DNA from 3 places in the Streptomyces sp. NBC_01176 genome. Region 3 is predicted to be linked to each of the others. Evidence: riboswitches for the same ligand, from Rfam matches in the RefSeq annotation. Region 3 holds a riboswitch; each other region holds the start of a gene.
What was found. A riboswitch is a leader RNA that binds a small molecule or an ion and turns the genes downstream of it on or off. The one in region 3 is predicted to bind cyclic di-AMP.

Region 1: another riboswitch for cyclic di-AMP. It lies ahead of OG199_RS24800 (transglycosylase family protein); the one in region 3 lies ahead of OG199_RS36520 (C40 family peptidase).
Region 2: another riboswitch for cyclic di-AMP. It lies ahead of OG199_RS17955 (NlpC/P60 family protein); the one in region 3 lies ahead of OG199_RS36520 (C40 family peptidase).

The regions. Positions count from the first base shown of each region.
Region 1 covers NZ_CP108600.1:5,737,072-5,743,179, reverse strand. Annotated here, with positions in the region: gene OG199_RS24815 (DUF501 domain-containing protein) at 1-380, opposite strand, end outside; gene OG199_RS24810 (septum formation initiator family protein) at 429-905, opposite strand; gene eno (phosphopyruvate hydratase) at 1,006-2,292, opposite strand; gene OG199_RS24800 (transglycosylase family protein) at 2,623-3,315, opposite strand; cyclic di-AMP (ydaO/yuaA leader) riboswitch at 3,320-3,483, opposite strand; gene OG199_RS24795 (transglycosylase family protein) at 3,667-4,686, opposite strand; gene OG199_RS24790 (cytochrome P450) at 4,916-6,108, opposite strand, start outside.
Region 2 covers NZ_CP108600.1:4,202,954-4,209,061, reverse strand. Annotated here, with positions in the region: gene OG199_RS17970 (NlpC/P60 family protein) at 1-94, opposite strand, end outside; gene OG199_RS17965 (hypothetical protein) at 500-853, shown strand; gene OG199_RS17960 (hypothetical protein) at 831-1,808, opposite strand; gene OG199_RS17955 (NlpC/P60 family protein) at 2,119-3,279, opposite strand; cyclic di-AMP (ydaO/yuaA leader) riboswitch at 3,287-3,459, opposite strand; gene pcrA (DNA helicase PcrA) at 3,844-6,108, shown strand, end outside.
Region 3 covers NZ_CP108600.1:8,379,679-8,385,786, reverse strand. Annotated here, with positions in the region: gene OG199_RS36525 (lamin tail domain-containing protein) at 1-143, opposite strand, end outside; gene OG199_RS36520 (C40 family peptidase) at 751-2,664, opposite strand; cyclic di-AMP (ydaO/yuaA leader) riboswitch at 2,721-2,895, opposite strand; gene OG199_RS36515 (hypothetical protein) at 3,055-3,894, opposite strand; gene OG199_RS36510 (GNAT family N-acetyltransferase) at 4,153-4,788, opposite strand; gene OG199_RS36505 (TetR/AcrR family transcriptional regulator) at 4,979-5,689, opposite strand; gene OG199_RS36500 (saccharopine dehydrogenase family protein) at 5,822-6,108, shown strand, end outside.

The DNA.
Region 1 (6,108 bases), 2.6 Mb from region 3:
GGCATGCCCCCCGCGCTCGGGAACCCGGCGAGCACCTCGATGGCGTCGCGGCGCGCGATGTAGTCCTCGTGGGCGGCCCGGTACGCGGCGGCCAGCTCGGGGTCGGTGGCGAGACGGTCCGTCATCTCCTTCATGACGCCGTTGGCCTCCAGCGTGCCGATCGCGGAGGCCGCGCGCGGACACGTCAGGTAGTACGTCGTCGGGAACGGCGTCCCGTCGGGAAGCCGGGGCGCCGTCTCCACCACGTCCGGCTCGCCGCAGGGGCAGCGGTGCGCGATCGCGCGCAGTCCGCGCGGCGGCCGGCCGAGCTGCTGCTTGAAGGCCTCGACGTCCGCGTCGGTGGGCTCGGTCCGCGGGGTGGGCGGCGGGGGCGTTTCCATGCCTGTGCTCAAGTCACTTTCTCTGTCGTTTCACCGGTCCGTGTCAGCTCACCGGTCGGAGCGGTCGGACTTGTCGACGCCGTCCCAGACGTTGGCGTACCAGGGGCGGGCGTCCGCCCCGCGGTTCGTCCGCGACTGCTTCACCGCGTCCGGGTCGATCACGACGTAGCCGGTCTCACCCGGCATCACATAGTGCAGCCGTTCCCGGATCCGCTGCTCCGCGTACGCGTCGTCCTGCCAGCGCGCCTTCAGGTCGCGGAGCTGTTCGACCCGGGCGCGGGCCTGCTCCTGCTGCCGCTGCAGATCGGCGATCTCGGCGCGCTGGGACACGTACTGCCTTATGGGGTACGCGAGGGCCACGACCAGGGAGCAGACGACGAGCGCGAGCAGCGCGGCCCGGCCCGTCAGCCGCGAGCGCCGGGCCTGACGCTTGGTCTGGGAGCGGTAGACCCGGGCCGCCGTCTGCTCGCCGAGCAGCCGCAGCCGGGTCGCGGTGGAGAACCGGTCCCGGTCCTTCACGGCCATGTCCCCGCCTCCCCTTCACACGTGCGTACGTCCCCGCACACGGTACGGGACCGGGTACGGGGACGTACGTGCGACTGGCTAAGCCTTAACCCTGCCGGGGTCAGCCCTTGAAGCGCGGGAAGGCCGAGCGGCCCGCGTACACCGCGGCGTCGTCGAGGATCTCCTCGATGCGCAGCAGCTGGTTGTACTTGGCGACGCGGTCCGAGCGGGCCGGGGCGCCGGTCTTGATCTGGCCGCAGTTCACCGCGACGGCCAGGTCGGCGATGGTGACGTCCTCGGTCTCGCCGGAGCGGTGGGACATCATGCACTTGAAGCCGTTGCGCTGGGCCATCTCGACGGCGTCCAGGGTCTCGGTCAGCGAGCCGATCTGGTTCACCTTGACGAGCAGGGCGTTCGCGGAGCCCTCCTCGATGCCGCGGGCGAGGCGCTCGGGGTTGGTGACGAAGAGGTCGTCGCCGACGATCTGGACCTTGTCGCCCAGCTTCTGGGTGATGACGTTCCAGCCGGCCCAGTCGTCCTCGTACAGCGGGTCCTCGATGGAGACGAGCGGGTACGCCGCCACGAGCTCCTCGTAGTACTCCGTCATCTCGGCGGCCGAGCGGGACTTGCCCTCGAACTCGTACTTGCCGTCCTTGTAGAACTCGGACGCGGCGACGTCGAGCGCGAGCGCGATCTGCTCACCGGGGACGTAACCGGCCTGCTTGATGGCCTCGAGGATGAGGTCGAGCGCGGCGCGGTTCGACTCCAGGTTCGGGGCGAAGCCGCCCTCGTCGCCGAGGCCGGTGGACAGGCCCTTGGACTTCAGGACGGACTTGAGGGTGTGGTAGACCTCGGCGCCCCAGCGCAGCGCCTCGGAGAAGGACTCCGCGCCGATGGGGGCGATCATGAACTCCTGGATGTCCACGTTCGAGTCGGCGTGCGAGCCGCCGTTCAGGATGTTCATCATCGGAACAGGCAGCAGGTGCGCGTTCGGGCCGCCCAGGTAGCGGAAGAGCGGGAGGTCGGACGCCTCGGAGGCGGCGTGCGCGACGGCCAGCGACACACCGAGGATGGCGTTGGCGCCCAGCGAGCCCTTGTTGTCGGTGGCGTCCAGGTCGAACATGGCCTGGTCGATCAGACGCTGCTCGGTGGCGTCGTAGCCGACGAGCTCCGGGCCGATCTGCTCGATGACGGCGAGGACGGCCTTCTCGACACCCTTGCCCTGGTAACGGTTGGGGTCACCGTCACGGAGCTCGATGGCCTCGAAGGCACCCGTGGAGGCGCCGGACGGGACGGCGGCACGACCCGTGCTGCCGTCGTCGAGGCCGACCTCGACCTCGACCGTGGGGTTGCCTCGGGAGTCCAGGATTTCCCGGGCTACGACGACGTCGATGGACGGCACGAGCATCTCCTTCTGGGATGTGACGCGGGTACGCGGGCCCGCGGGGCCCGCACTGCACGGTGCCGCGTTCGGCTCCGCGGGATGAGCCTAACCGGCCCGGAGCGATCGGCCAGCCGCTCGACCACCCCTTGAGCAGAACTGAGGGTAAATATTGTTCCCCTTCGAAACAAAAAGCCCCGCTCCGGTGCGTACGGGGGAAGACGCACCGGAGCGGGGAGCCCGTGGGGACGGGGGTGGACCCTTATCGGGTCTCCGGCGTGGAGACCCTTCCTACGGGAGGCCTGCCAGCCGAGGGGCCTGTCATCCGAGAGGCCCCTCGTCCGGGGGACCGTCGTCTCAGCTGAGGTGGAGCTGCTGACCCGGGTAGATGAAGTCCGCGTCGTCGACGATGTCCTTGTTCAGCTTGAACAGCTGCTGCCAGCCGCCCTTGACCTTCTTCTTCTCGGCGATCGAGCTGAGGGTGTCGCCCTTGACGACCTTGTACTCGCCGTCGCCCTTCTTGACCTTCTTGCCGGTCGGGGTGGAGACGGTCTTCTTCTGGGCCGCCGGGCGCTCGGAGGAACGGGAGGCCGCGGTGTCCGTCGACCGGGTCTCGCTGCTCTGGGTGCCGCCGGAGGTGGACGGCTTGGCGGGGGCGGTCGTGCCACCGGTGTACGCGGCGCCGGACAGGCCCGTGCCGCAGGTCGGCCAGGCGCCCTTGCCCTGCGCGGCGAGGACCTTCTCGCCGATGGTGATCTGCTGGGACTTCGAGGCCTTGTCGGCGGTGGAGGCGTAGGCGGTGCCGCCGTACGCGGCCCAGGTGGAGGCCGAGAACTGCAGGCCGCCGTAGTAACCGTTGCCGGTGTTGATCGACCAGTTGCCGCCGGACTCGCACTGGGCGACGGAGTCCCACTCGGAAGCGGTGGCGGCGGAGGCGTTGCCTGCCGCCATCAGCGGAGCGGCGATGGCGACGCCGGTGACACCGGCGAGCGTGGCGACACGAGTGGCCTTGGACGGACGGCGGTGCTTGCCCTTGCTGGAAAACAGCATCGAGTGATCCCCTCACCGACGCCTGCGAGGTGAGCTGTCGGGTTCGGGCGGGTGAGTGCCCGGCCGTGCGCTCTCGGCGCACGTCTTCACCCCAAGCCGCTCCCGGTCAACTACCGGGCGCGGCGCTTACCTTGGGTCCCCCGCTCCTGCCTACGGCGCTTGACGCGTCGACTGTTCCCGTACGGCCGCTGGCAGGATTCGGCGTTGCGACCGTCGGGGCCCGCTGTGGCGAGCGGTGATGACCGTAAGCAGTCGATCGACCGAATTTCAAAGACGATCAGGGCCTTTGAGATCCATCTCTCACTTGCGCCAAACCGGACATTACCCAGCGAACCGTGACGTGAACTCCCGCTACTTTTCGCCCGATTCGGCATCAACTGCAAGGCTCTGACCGGGGAGAATGAGGTCCGGGTCGACGCCGACCGTCTTCGCGTTCGCGGCGTAGAGCCCGGTCCATCCGCCTTCGAGGTCAAGGGTGTCGGCGATGGTCGAGAGGCTGTCTCCGGTGCGGACGACGTACGAGCCGTCGACGACGCCGCGGGCGGCGCCGGAGTCGCGCGAGGCGTGCCGGCCGGAGGAGTCGTCGCCGCGGTCGTCCGCCGTGGCGTCGGTGGAGTTCTCGGCGGCACTGCCACCGCGGTGGCGCCCGGCACCGGTCGTCGACCCCTCGGAGGCCGTCGAAGCGTCCCCGTCCTGGCCCGAGTTGCCCGATTCGCCACCCTTCGCCGACCTCGCGCCCGCACTGTCCGTCTCCCGGGCGCTGCCGGACTCCTCGTCCGAGGGCGTGTCCGATTTCGTGCTGTTCCCGGTCCCGTCCGATGACGAATCGGTCGAGGACGAATCGGTGGAGGAAGAGTCGGAACGGGAGGAGTCGGACGAGGAGGCGCCGATCCCCAGCGAATCCCCCAGGGAGCCGGATCCATCGGACGAAGTGGATGAATCGGATGAACTGGACGAGTCGTCGGCCACGCCGGTGTCGACCGAGACCTCGCCCGAGTTCTTGCTGAGCCCGGAGAGCGGGCCGCAGGTCGGCCAGGCGGCGAGACCCTGGTCGGCCAGGACCTTCTCGGCGATGGCTATCTGCTGCGACCGGCTGGCCTCGTCGGCGCTCGGGGCGTACATGCGGCCGCCGTACCGCTGCCAGTTCTCCTGGGTCAACTGCAGTCCGCCGTAGTACCCGTTGCCGTCGTCGGCGCTCCACTGCCCGCCGCTCTCGCACTCGGCGACCCGGTCCCACGTGGTGCCGTCGGCCGCGTTCGCGCTGGCGGCACCGAGCAGCGGGATGGCGATGGCCGATCCGGTCACTCCTGCCGCGACGATGAGGGCCGGGGCCTGACGGGGGCGACGATGGCGGCCGTTCCCGGAGAGCATGCGAGAGCCTTTCACGTGACAGCAGGTGACTACGCGGCCGATGAGCCGCGTTGATGGGTGAACGTATCCGCACCCGATCACTTGTCACAAGTAGGTGCAGCGCAGATCACGTGAAGATCACAGAGTTGAGGGAGCATCACCTTTTGGCGACCGGACCTTCATACTCTGCGGCCACCACTACGGGGCGCCGCGACAGCCACCTCGCGCACACCGTACGACTGCCGCATGACTACCGACCAGGTGTGAACTCCACCGGAAGCGTGCGCAATCCGCGCATAATGAGTCCGCCACGCCATCGCAAATCAGCCGAATCGACCGCGAGTTGGAGGTCGGGCAGCCGGGTGAGGAGGGTGGCCAGCGCGGTCTGTCCCTCCAGCCGGGCGAGCGGCGCGCCGAGGCAGTAGTGGATGCCGTGGCCGTAGCCGAGGTGTTGGTTGTCACGGCGGGAGAGGTCGAGCGTGTCGGGCCGGCCGAACCGGGCGGGGTCACGGTCCGCGGCCGCGAGGACGACGAGCACGGGGTCGCCGGGCGCGATGTCCTGTCCGCCGATGCGGACCGCCTCGGTGGCGAACCGCCACGTGGCCAGCTCCACCGGGCCGTCGTAGCGCAGGAGTTCCTCGACACCCGTCTCCAGCAGGCCCCTCTCCCCGGCGGCGAGCGAGGTCTGCAGCCGCTCCCGCTGCCCGGGGTGGGTGAGGAGCGCGTACGTGCCGTTGCCGATCAGGTTCACCGTCGTCTCGAACCCGGCGAAGAGCAGGATGAAGGCCATGGCGGCGGCCTCGTTCTCGGTGAGGTGCTCGCCGTGGTCGGAGGCGCGGATGAGACCGGAGATGAGGTCCTCGCCGGGCGCGGGCACGTCGGGGAGGGCCTCACGCTTCTTGTGGATGAGCTCGCCCAGATACCCGCGCATCTTCTTGACGGACCGCCCGACCCCGCCCCTCGGGCCGCCGCCGTGCCGGATCATCATCCCCGCCCAGTCCCGGAAGTCGTCCTGGTCCTCGCGGGGCACGCCCAGCAGGTCGCAGATGGCGTAGATGGGGAGCGGGAAAGCGAACTCGTGGATCAGGTCGGCGGAGCCCCTCTCCTGGAACCGGTCGATGAGGTGGTCGGTGAGCTCCTGCACGCGCGGTGCGAACTCGGCGACCCGGCGCGGGGTGAACGCCTTGCTGACGAGCCGCCGCAGCCGGGTGTGGTCCGGCGGGTCGATGTTGAGCAGATGGGTCATCAGCTCGGCCTTGCGCTCGCCCGGGATGCCCGTCTTGCCTTTCGCGTGCGCGGGTTCGTCGTGGTGGGCCGGGTTCTTGCTGAGCCGTCCGTCCGCGAGCGCCTGCTTCGCGTCCGCGTACCGGGTGACCAGCCAGGCCTCCACCCCGCTGGGCAGCCGCGTCCGGTGCACGGGCGCGTGCTCCCGCAGCCAGGCGT
Region 2 (6,108 bases), 4.2 Mb from region 3:
CCGTCGTCGCCGCGCCGGCGAGGGCGATGGTCGCGGCCGTGCGGACCGTATGGCCGCCGAGTGAGCGCTGTCTGGGCTTGCGGTGCGCTGCCACGAGGGCCCACATCCTTCCCGGGGGACGTGACCGCCGGGGAGTGCGCGGTCATCGGTGAGGCGTCCGGCGACGGCCCACACAGGGGGAGCGGGTCGCCGCCGGACCTTTCTCGGCGGTGGTGTCCGACTGCCGCCCCTGGCCCGGGCGGCGGTGGGGAGCCGGGCACCTGGTGGAGGACGCTAAACCTGAGGGTGAGGGCTCGGTAACACCATGTACGGAACTGGCGTAACTGGATCGCCGGGTGACCGTATGTGACCGTGATTCGGCTCCGGACCCGGCGACTTCACGCAGGGTGATGACCGATGGGACGGTTCCGGGACAACCGGGGGTTCTCAGGTGCTACGGGTCCCGAGGGGGTGGGCCGGTGCGAAGGGGGACACCCACCGCCGATTAGGCTCCGGCCCCATGGACGTACTCATCCATCTCTTCGTGGGCCTGCACATCATCGGCATCGCCTCGCTGCTCGGCGGCTTCCTCACCCAGATGAAGGCGATGGGCCGGGGCACCGCCCGATTCGTCCCCGCCATGCTGCACGGCGCGCTGACCATGCTGGTCACGGGTGTCGTCCTGGTCGGTCTCAACCAGGCCGACGACCACGCGGTCAACACCGTCAAGATCGGCGTGAAGCTGGCCCTGCTGATCGTGATCCTCGGGCTGGTCTACGTGAAGCGGGACGACGAGAAGGTCGACAAGGGCCTGTTCGGGCTGGTCGGGCTGCTGACGACCGCGAACATCTTCATCGCGGTGCTGTGGACCTGACGGTTCCGACCGCCACCAGCAGCCAGGCCGCCACCGAGATCCACAGCAGTACCTGCCCGAGCGTCCTGAGCCAGGCGAAGCCGACGGCGTCCGCGACCGTCAGGGCCGCCGCCGCCGTCATGGCCATCGGGAACACGGTCGCCCAGCGCCGCACGTCGTACCGCGGGCGCCGCCACAGCAGCTCCGCGACGGCCAGCACGGCGTACCAGGCGAGCGCCACCATGATCAGCGCCTGGGTCACCCAGCGCATCACGCCGTTGTCGTCGTAGTTCCACAGATAGGTGTCCGCCTGGTAGGCGAGGACCAGCTTCGACGCGGCCAGCGCCGCGATCGCGAGCGCGCCGCCCGCGATCCAGTGGTCGCCGCCCCCCGTGGCCGTCTCCAGGAAGTCGAAGCACGTCAGCGCCACCACGTACAGCACCAGGAACCCCAGCCAGAACAGCACCAGCGCGGCGTACGCGAGCCAGTCCGCGCGCGCGGCCTCGGCGAGCGACGCGGCGAGCACCGCGAGGGCCTGTGTGGCCACGCACCCGAGGAACACGCTTCCGGGCATCCGGAGCCGCAGGTTTCGGAGGAGCAGGTAGAGCAGCCCCGGCCACAGCACCGCGGCGAGCGCGAGCAGCACCTCGGCGGCCCCGGGCCACCCCAGGTCGGTCAGCCGGGTGCCGATGACGGCGGTCGCGGCGACCCCGGTGAGCGCGCTCGGCGTGCCGGCCTCCTCCCACCACCGCTCCCGCTCCCGCGTCAGGCGGACCGTGAAGTCCACGGCGAACCCGAGCCAGGCGACGGCCGCCAGGACCAGCGCGATCCGGGACAGGATCTCGTCACCGGTCTCGTACAACCCGACCGAGAGGATGCCGGTGGCCAGGACGACGGCCGCGGCGGCGGGCGGGCTCTCCGCCCACCAGGTGCGGAGTCGGACCCACGGGCTGCGGGGCGGCGAGGTGGCTGACATGGCCCCGATGCTAGGGATCTGCGAGCGGGTTGCCCGGGGGGCGCGCGCGTGCTTCACGAATGCGGGGTCGGCCGGACGGGCGCGCGGGTCCGGGGACGCGGGGGTACGAGTGCGCGGGCGTACGGCGGTACCGGCCTGCCGTGATGCGGGCGCCGCACGGGATGGCGGGTGAGGGCGAGAGGGGTCGCCGACCAGGCGGGAGGGGGAGACTCCGGCGCACGGGTCCGGGGGCGCGGGTGGCGCCGGCACGTGTGCGGCACGCGCGCGTGGAGCCCGGGAGACCTCACGCGCGCGTGCCCCGCGCCGGGGCTCACGCCGGGCGCACCACGCTGTGGATGATCGACTGGCCCGCGTAGAAGATCGACTCCTCACGGACGTACGCACCCGGCTTGGGGGCGTGGATCATCATCCCGTTGCCGATGTAGAGGCCCACGTGGCTGATGTCGTCGTAGAAGAAGACCAGGTCTCCGGGCTCGATGGCGGAGAGGGAGACCGTGGTGCCGGCGTTCACCTGGTCGTAGGTGGTCCGCGGGAGGGTGACGCCGGCGGCCTTCCAGACGGCCTGGGTGAGACCGGAGCAGTCGTACGAGCCGGGCCCGGTCGCGCCCCACACGTACGGCTTGCCGATCTGGGCGCGGGCGAAGGCGATGGCCCTGCCGGCCTTGGCGGCGTACGAGGAGTCGGTCGCCGGGGTCCCGGAAGTCCCCGTGGTTGCCGACGGCGTGCCCGGCTGCCGGGCCGTCTCCCGGGCCTTCTGCTCCGCCGCGGCCCGCTCGGCCGCCAGCTCGGCCGCCTCGCGGTCGGCCGCTTCCCGCTTCTTCTTCGCGATCGCGGCGAGCCGCGCCTTCTCGTCGGCGGTCAGCTTCGAGAGCAGGTCGCGCGCCGCGGCGAGCTTGCCCTGGACGTCCGCCTTGGAGGTCTTGAGCGCGTCCTGCGACGTGGTGAGCGTCCGCAGGCTCCGGGAGGCCTCGCCGCGCTTCTTCGAGGTGGCGGCCTGCTCGGTGGCGTAGTCGTCGACGGCCGCCTTCTGGCGGGTGGTCAGACGGTCCATCAACTGGGTCTGGTCGAAGTAGTCCTGCGGATTGTCGGCCAGCAGAAGACTCGCGCTGCCGGGCGCGGACGCCCCGGTGCGGTACTGCGCCGCGGCGAACGAACCCAGCTCCTCGCGCGCGGTGTTGAGCTTCTCGGTGCGCCGGGCCACGTCGTCGAGGAGGGCGTCGACCCGCTTGCGCTGCTTGGCGGTCTTCTCCCTGGTCGCGTTGTACTTCTCGGTGGCCGTCTCGGCCTGGTGGTAGAGGTCGTCGACCTTCTTCTCGACCTCTTCGAGGGTCGGCCGGGGCTCGGCCGGGGGTGCGGCGTTGGCCGTCTGCGAGAGCAGGGCCACGGAGGTCAGGGCGGCCGTGGCGAGGGCCGGGGTCCGTATGCCCGTCCTGCGCGGGCCGGGAGGACTCCACTTGCGGTGCGACGCCAAGAGAGGCGACTCCTTCCGTCATCCGCCTACCGGGTTAGCTGTCGGGTTCGGGCGGGTACTTCCGGAAGGTTTGCCCTACGGTCCTTGCCCCAGGGGCGGTTGGACCGATTCACCCCAAAGTCGGTTGGGTCCCCGGCTCCGGTCGCCGCACGGGCGCGCCGGACTCGGCGGAGGCCGCCCGGCCCGGCGACGTTCGCCGGTGCTGTCGAGCGGTCTGCCCGGCACGCTAGCCAACGCGTAAGTGTTCTGTGAAGTTTGATGTGCGATATGCCCGATACATTTTCGTGACCTGAACCGCCGGGGCGCCCGGAGTGGCCGACCGTAGTGGGGCGATGCCGGAAGGTGAGGGCGCATCGGTGCGGGAGGGGCGGCCCGCTTTCAGGGGCGCTCCGGCCCGGACTCCGCGGGCACCCCGGCCCGGACTCCGCGGGCACCCCGGCCCGGACTCCGCGGGCACCCCGGCCCGGACTCCGCGGTGGATCCAGCCCGGACTCCGTGGGAAATCCGGCCCAGTTTCCCGGGTGGCGGCGGGTTGTCAGTGCGGCCGCCTAGACTCGGAGAGCGATGAGCAGCCTCTTTGATGACAGCTTCCTGGCGGACCTCAGGCCTTCCGGGGCCCATGAGGAAGAACCGCCGCCGCCCGAGGACGAGGCGGCGGAGCCGCTTCCGGACGACCTGTTCGGCGGCCGCTTCGACGCGCCCCCGGACCGCGACGCGTACTACCGCGACGGCGCGCACAGGCCCGCCGTCGACCCGGCGGCCCTGCTGGACGGGCTGAACGAGAACCAGCGCGCGGCCGTGGTGCACTCCGGCTCCCCGCTGCTCATCGTGGCCGGCGCCGGCTCCGGCAAGACCCGGGTGCTCACGCACCGGATCGCGCACCTGCTGGGCGAGCGCCATGTCCACCCCGGCCAGATCCTCGCGATCACCTTCACGAACAAGGCCGCGGGCGAGATGAAGGAGCGCGTCGAGCAGCTCGTGGGCCCGCGCGCCAACGCCATGTGGGTGATGACCTTCCACAGCGCGTGCGTGCGCATCCTGCGCCGCGAGTCGAAGCGACTCGGCTTCACGTCCTCCTTCTCGATCTACGACGCCGCCGACAGCAAGCGCCTGATGGCCCTGGTCTGCCGTGACCTGGACCTCGACCCGAAGCGCTTCCCGCCGAAGTCGTTCAGCGCCAAGATCTCCAACCTGAAGAACGAGCTGATCGACGAGGAGGACTTCGCCGGCCAGGCGGCGGACGGCTTCGAGAAGACCCTCGCCCAGGCCTACGCGATGTACCAGTCGCGGCTGCGCGAGGCCAACGCGCTCGACTTCGACGACCTGATCATGACGACGGTCAACCTGCTCCGTGCCTTCCCGGACGTCGCCGAGCACTACCGCCGCCGCTTCCGCCACGTCCTGGTCGACGAGTACCAGGACACGAACCACGCGCAGTACGCCCTGGTCAGGGAGCTCGTGGGGCCGGCGAGCGGCGACCGTCCCGAGGACGTGCCGCCGGCCGAGGGCGACCTCGGGCCCGCCGAGCTGTGCGTCGTGGGCGACGCCGACCAGTCGATCTACGCCTTCCGCGGTGCGACCATCCGCAACATCCTCCAGTTCGAGGAGGACTACCCGGACGCGACGACGATCCTCCTGGAGCAGAACTACCGCTCCACCCAGACGATCCTCAGCGCGGCCAACGCGGTCATCGAGCGCAACGAGTCGCGCCGCCCCAAGAACCTGTGGACCAACGCGGGCGCGGGGTCGAACATCACGGGCTACGTCGCCGACACCGAGCACGACGAGGCACAGTTCGTCGCCGACGAGATAGACCGTCTCACCGACGCGGGCGAGGCGAAGGCGGGCGATGTCGCGGTCTTCTACCGGACGAACGCCCAGTCCCGTGTCTTCGAGGAGATCTTCATCCGCGTCGGCCTGCCCTACAAGGTCGTCGGCGGAGTCCGCTTCTACGAGCGCAAGGAGGTCCGGGACGTCCTGGCCTACCTGCGGGTCCTGTCCAACCCCGAGGACTCCGTCCCGCTGCGCCGGATCCTGAACGTCCCCAAGCGGGGGATCGGCGACCGCGCCGAGGCGATGATCGACGCCCTTTCGCAGCGGGAGAGGATCAGCTTCCCGCAGGCTCTGCGCCGCGTCGACGAGGCGTACGGCATGGCGGCGCGCTCGACGAACGCCGTGAAGCGGTTCAACACGCTCATGGAGGACCTCCGTACGATCGTCGAGTCCGGCGCGGGCCCGGCGACGGTCCTGGAGGCGGTCCTCGAGCGCACCGGCTATCTCGCCGAGCTCCAGGCCTCGACCGACCCGCAGGACGAGACCCGCATCGAGAACCTCCAGGAACTCGCGGCCGTGGCGCTGGAGTTCGAGCAGGAGTCCGGTGAGGGCGAGGACGGTGCCGGTGCCGGTGCGGCTGCCGGGGCCGCGGCGGCCGGCGGGGCTGGAGCGGCCGGCGGACTCTCCGGGTTCCTGGAGCGGGTCGCGCTCGTCGCCGACTCCGACCAGATCCCCGACGAGGACGACGGCAACGGCGTCATCACCCTGATGACCCTGCACACCGCCAAGGGCCTGGAGTTCCCGGTCGTGTTCCTCACCGGCATGGAGGACGGTGTCTTCCCGCACATGCGTGCGCTGGGGCAGGTCAAGGAGCTGGAGGAGGAGCGGCGGCTCGCGTACGTCGGCATCACGCGCGCGCGGGAGCGGCTCTATCTCACCCGCTCGTCCATGCGCAGCGCGTGGGGCCAGCCCTCGTACAACCCGCCCTCCCGCTTCCTGGAGGAGATCCCGGACACGCATCTGGAGTGGAAGCGCACGGGCGCCACGGCCCCGGTG
Region 3 (6,108 bases):
GGGCTGCCACCGCTCGACTCGACCTCGTTGATCCGTACCGTGGACGGGTCCTGCGCCGAAGCCGGCGCACCCGACAGGCCGAGGGCGAGGAGGATCAGGGCGACGGCGGTGATGGGGGCTTGTCTACGCCAGTGCGTACGCAAGGTGGCCGGTCCTCTTTTCAGGGGGTCGGGCAGACAAGGAGCGCGCTCACGCTCCCGGCGAAGCTTCGGGCACACCGACGACCAAGGACTGAACTCGCCGCGAACAGTGCGGGTACGCGCCGAACGGACTTGATCAACCGGTACCCCCCGCCGCCTCGGCCGCGCCAAGGCGAGCCCCCTGGCGATGAGTTGGGTACCCGCGTCGACGTAGGAGCCTCCACCGGCATGCCGCCGCGTACGCCGGGGACAAGCGGACGGCGAACGACCGGCGCAGGAACCGTGCGCTCCCCGGACGAGTCGCCCGAGGCAGCGCCACCGGTCACTTTCCGAGGCCGGCTGGCGGTGGAGGAGAGTACGTCCGACCACATGCCGGTGGTCACCAACGCGACCGCGACGTGCACGACCGTCTCGGGCAAGTAGCCGTCCGCGTAGGCCCGTTCGACGACTCGATGCGTGAGCCGGCGCGCCGTCCGAGGGGGTGCCCGAGGCGGGGCCCGACGCCCGCGCCAGGTCGGCGCGGGCGTCCGGCAGGTCGTGCCGGACCAGCCGCTTCGACAGCCCCCTTCAGGCTGCGGGACGGCAGTCGCGCGCGAGCCCTCCCGGCCTCTTACGCGGGCCGCGCGGCACTGTGGATCGCCGCCTGTCCGGCGTAGAAGATCGACTCCTCGCGTATGTACGCCCCCGGGCTCGGCGCGTGGATCATCATGCTGTTGCCGATGTAGAGGCCGACATGGCTGACGTCGCCGTAGAAGAAGATCAGGTCGCCGACGCGGAGGTCGGTGAGCGGGATCGCCGTGGTGGCCGTCGCCTGGTCGCGCGCGGTGCGCGGGAGCGCGACCCCGGCCACCATCCACGCGGCCCGGGTGAGGCCCGCGCAGTCGTAGGAACCCGGCCCGGCCGCGCCCCAGACGCACGGCCTGCCGATCTGGGCACGGGCGAAGGCCAGTGCCTTGGCTGCCTTCATGTCGTACCCCGATCCGGACGTGTCGCCGCCGGCCATGACCGTGCCCACGGTGGTGGGTACTCCCGCGGTGACAGGCGCGGCCTGGACGAAGGACGCGTCGGGAGCGACGGACGGGGCGAACGGAGCGGACACGACCGACGGGGCAGGGGCAATGGTCATGGCCGGGCTGTAGGCCGTCTCCGAGGCGACGGGCGCCTCCGGGACGAAAAGCAAATCCGGGGCACGGAGTGGCTCCGGACCTTGGAACTGGTCGGGGGCGTAGGGCATGTCCTGCGCGTAGGACAGCTCCGGAGCGTAGGGCGTACCCGGGGCGAACGCCGTGTCCGAGGTGAACGTCATACCCGGGGGGAACGCCGTGTCCGAAGCGAACGTCATGCCAGAGGCCGACGCAGTGTCCGAGCCGAACGTCACGCCTGGGGCGAACGCGGTATCCGAGCTGAACGTCATGCCCGAGGCCGACGCAGTGTCCGAGCTGAACGTCACGCCTGGGGCGAACGCGGTATCCGAGCTGAACGTCATGCCCGAGGCCAACGCAGTGTCCGAGCCGAACGTCACGCCTGGGGCGAACGCGGCATCCGAGCTGAACGTCATGCCCGAGGCCAACGCAGTGTCCGAGCTGAACGTCATGCCCGGGGTGAACGCCGTGTCCGAGGTGAACGTCATGTCCGCGGTGAGGGGCATGCCCGTACCGAGGGACGCGTCCGTACCGGCCGGTGCGGCCATGCCCGCACGTGCGGCCGTGTCCACGGCTGCGCCCATGGCCAGGCCGGCCGACTGCTGTCGCCGCCACTGCTCCTCGGCCTCGCGGCGGGTCCGTTCCTCCGGGGTGGGCCAGATCTCCTGAGCGGGCGGCGCCTCGATCGCCGCGATCGGGGCGATCCGCTGCTGGACGACGTGCCGGGACAGCAGTTCACGGGCGAGTGCGAGCTTGCGCCGGTTCTGCTCCTTGCGGTTCTTCAGCGAGGAGTGGCCGGACTCCGTGGCCGGCGCGGGCAGGGCCTTGACCGCCTCCTGTCGCGCTCCGGTCCCGGCCGGCAGCGCCGCGACGGCCCTCCCGGAGGCCGGCTCAGTCCCGGCCGCCGGTCCGGCGGTCAACTCGGCCACGGGGCCCGCTCCCGGTCCGGCGGTCAGCTCCGGAACGGGGCGACCCGCGGTTCGGGCGGAGGGTCCGCCCTCCAGGCGCTTCGCGGCAGGCGCGGGGCGCGCCTCGGCCGCACGCTTCGGCGTTCTGTCGGCCGGCAGCCTCGCCGGCACGGTCGGGCCCAACTGGGCACGGCCCACGTCGAACCAGGGCCGGGACACGTCGTCGAGGGCGGCGTCGGTGCTCCTGCGCCCGTTGTCCCGGGCGGGGTTGACGCGCTTACGCGAACCGGAGGTCATCGCGCGGGTCGCGTTGTAGTTCCCGGTGGCCGTCTCGGCCCGGTCGTACAAGGAGCTGATCCGCTGCTGGACCTCTTCGCGGCTCGGACCGTCGTCTCCGCCGAGGGACGCGGAGTTGGGGCTCTGCGGGAGGTCCGCCGAGGAGCGGGCCACCGTCGCGGGTGCGGAGCGGGGCATGCCGGGGAGGCTGTTGCCTCCAGGGCCCGGGGTGCGTTCCGGCGCCATGGCAGACGTACTCCTTCCGTGCTCCGCCTACCGAGTTAGCTGTCGGGTTCGGGCGGACGGATCCGGAAGGTATGCCCTACGGCCTCTGCCCGGTAGGGCAGTTGGGCCGATTCACCCCAGGGTTCGGTTGGGTCCCCGGCTCCGGTGGCCAGGAGGCCGCACCGGATTAGGCGGAGGCCAAGCGACCCGGCGAGGTTCGCCGGAGGAAGTCGTGTGGCCTGTCGCCAACTTAGCCAACTTGTGTGCCTCACGTGAAGATTGAAGTGCGATGTGTCCGATATGTAATTGTGACCTTCGTCGTACTCCCGATCTCGGGTGAGTTTGCGCACCACGGCGCCGGTGTCAGCGCAGGTGCGCCCGTGGCTCGTCGGCGCGACGCGCGGGACCCGACGGGTCCGCCAGGGCCGGTGACACCGCAGCGGCCGGTGTTCCCGCCACGGCCGCCGGGACCGCCGGTCTCGACAGGTCCGGGCCGCCGGTCGGCCGATCGTCCGCTCGGCGCGAGCCGAGCAGGACCGACAGGGCCCGCACGGGTCTTCGCCAGCGCCCGTGCAGCAGCCCCAGGACGATCGCGGCGGCCACGGCGATCAGGTGCTCCCGACCCGCCAGATTGGGTTTGACGATCGACTCCCACACCATCGAGCCGCCGGTGAGCGCGAACACCACGGGCGCCCGTCGGACGACCGCGAGATAGGTGAACAGGCCCACCACGGCGGCGGACGGGCCGGTGTCCAGCACCTGCCCGATCTCGGGGGGCAGCCCCAGGCCCCACCAGCCCGGGCCCATCGCGATCATCACGCGGACGGTGAGGGTGCCCGCCAGCGTGGTGACGTACGCGATGACCAGCGTCCGGGCCCGGCCGAGGGCGAGTTCGGCGAGGGCGAACGCGAGGAACAGCTGGGTGATGCCCGCCCACACCGGAAGGTCGAGGGCGGGCACGTACAGCGACACGGGAGTACGCAGCAGGGCCAGCGGCAGGGGCAGGGACGCCTTGACACCGCCGGTCAGCCGCACCACCGTGGCCCCGGCCGGATGCTGGGCGATCGCGTGGAAGAAGATGACCCCGAAGGCGGCCACGAACGCCAGCACGAGTCCGGACAGTCCACGGCGCAGGAGTTGCCGGAACGGTTCGACGACCATGCCGTGCCACTCGCCGCGCAGGGTGCGTCCGACGAACGACACGAACCGGTACGGGGATCCACCCGGTCGCCCGTGCGCGTCGTCGCCCGCGGCGGACGGCGGTGGACCGTCGCCGGGTCCCGCCGTCCGTCCATGACCGTTGCCGACATCGCCGCGACGCTCTTCCACCGCCCTAAGCAATGCCCTCTCCCCCCACCACCCGCAGGACGTCTCCTCGTATAGAGGGACGTGATCGTCATTAGGTTGACTCCGGCCGTGCCCTGTCCCTGTCGCGGGCCCGGCCCCCACCGCCCGTGCGCCTCAGGGTGAGCCGAGCGGGCCGTCCGTCGGCCTGCCCAGGTAGGTCAAGGGGCCCGGTTCCGGTACGGGGATCTCGTGGAAGCCGAGACGGTCGTAGAAGGCGCGGGCGGACGTGTTGGCGGTGACCATGCCGAGGTGGACGGCCGGGACACCGCGATCGGCGAGCGCGGCGAGGAAGGTGTGCATCAGCGCCCGGCCATGGCCCCTGCGCTGCCAGTCCGGGAGCAGGTCGATGTGCAGATGCGCGGGATAGGCGGCGAGTTCGGGCAGGATCATGCGTTCGGGGCGGTGCAGCAGGTCGATCATCGTGTCGCCCGGGGTGTGCGGTGGCCTCGTGCTCCGGGGGTACCGCTCGGCGACACCCGGTATCCAGACGTCGCGGAGGTCGCCGACGAAACGCGCGGTGTCGGCGGTGCCCAGGACGTAGCCGACCGCCCGGCCGGTCCCGTCGTCGAGCACGAAGGCGAGCTCCGGTTCGAGGTGACAGTAGGGGTACGCGAACAGGGTCGGCATCAGCTCCTGGTCGGGATAGAGGGCCCGTGAGTCCCCTCCGTCGTGAGCCGTCATCACGCACACGTGCGCCACCGCTGCACGGTCTTCGGCCTTGTACGGCCGGATCGTCGGCTGGTGAGTCATGAGCCGTATCCTCCCCGCATGGGAGCGCTCCCGCCAGCGCCTGGACGCTCCGACCGCCCCGTCCGTCCGACCCGTTCCATCCGCCCCTCCGTCCGGCTCGCCCGGCCCGCTCGAGCCGCCGCCTCCCTACCCCTTGCCCCCGGGCAGGGACCGTACCCGCACGGCACCGCCCGGCGCCGGCCGACCGCCGTCACCGGCAGCGCAGCGTCTCCCACTGCGCCGCGGCGCTGTCCAGCAGCATCTCCAGGGCCGTGGGATAGGCGCTGTCGACCATGCGGGTGGCCAGGAGGGGCGCCGCCTCCGCGATCCGCGGATGGGTGGCGCGCGGCAGCCGGGCGTACGTCGAACGCCACATGTCCTCGTCGGCGCTGCGGCTCTCGCGCGGCAGCGCCAGCGAGGCGGCGTCGAGCGCGGCGAAGGCCAGCGTCTGGTCGATGAAGGCCTGGTAGATCCGTACGGTGTCCGGCAGCGGGAACCCCGCGGTGCGCAGGACGTCGAGGATGGCCTCGTCGGCCGCCAGTTCGTGGGCCCGGCCGGTGACCCGGTTCGCGGTCAGCAGCGCCGCCTGCGGATGCCCGACGTACACGGCGTGGATACGCAGCCCGAGGCCGCGCAGGTCCGCCCGCCACTCCCCCGTGGGCTGCCAGCCGTCCAGGGCCTGCCCGATCAGGGCGTCGCCGATCGCGAGCGTCAGGTCGTCCATACCGCGGAAGTACCGGTAGAGGGTGCTGGGATCGGCGTCCAGGGCCAGGCCGAGACGGCGGGCGGTGAGTCCCGCGCTGCCGTGCTCCCGCAGCATCCGCAGGGCGGTCTCGACGATGAGCCGCTCGGACAGCACGGTGCCGCCCCTGGTGGGACGACGCCGCCGCCGCTTCTCCTCGGGCACCACCGCTTTCGGCACCGCCACCTCCCCGACCCTTATGCCAACACCATTGACCTTATCCGAGCACCCGGCGTTGGATCTCCCGCCAGGGGCGCCGCGTCTCCGGTCCGTGCGGGCACGTCCCTTCTCCGCAGAGAGGAAGTCCGTGTCATGCGTGTTCTGCTTGTGGGAGCCGGCGGTGTGGGCACCGCCATCACCCGGATCGCGGCCCGTCGTCCGTTCTTCGACGAGATGGTCGTGGCCGACTACGACCTGAGCCGCGCCGAGGCCGCGGTCGCCGCCCTCCCGGACGCCGCGGGCCGCTTCCGTGCCGAGCGCGTCGACGCCTCCGACCAGGGCGCGGTGACCGCGCTGCTGAGCCGGCACGGGTGCGACGTCCTGCTCAACGCCACCGATCCCCGGTTCGTGATGCCCCTCTTCCAGGCGGCGCGAGCGGC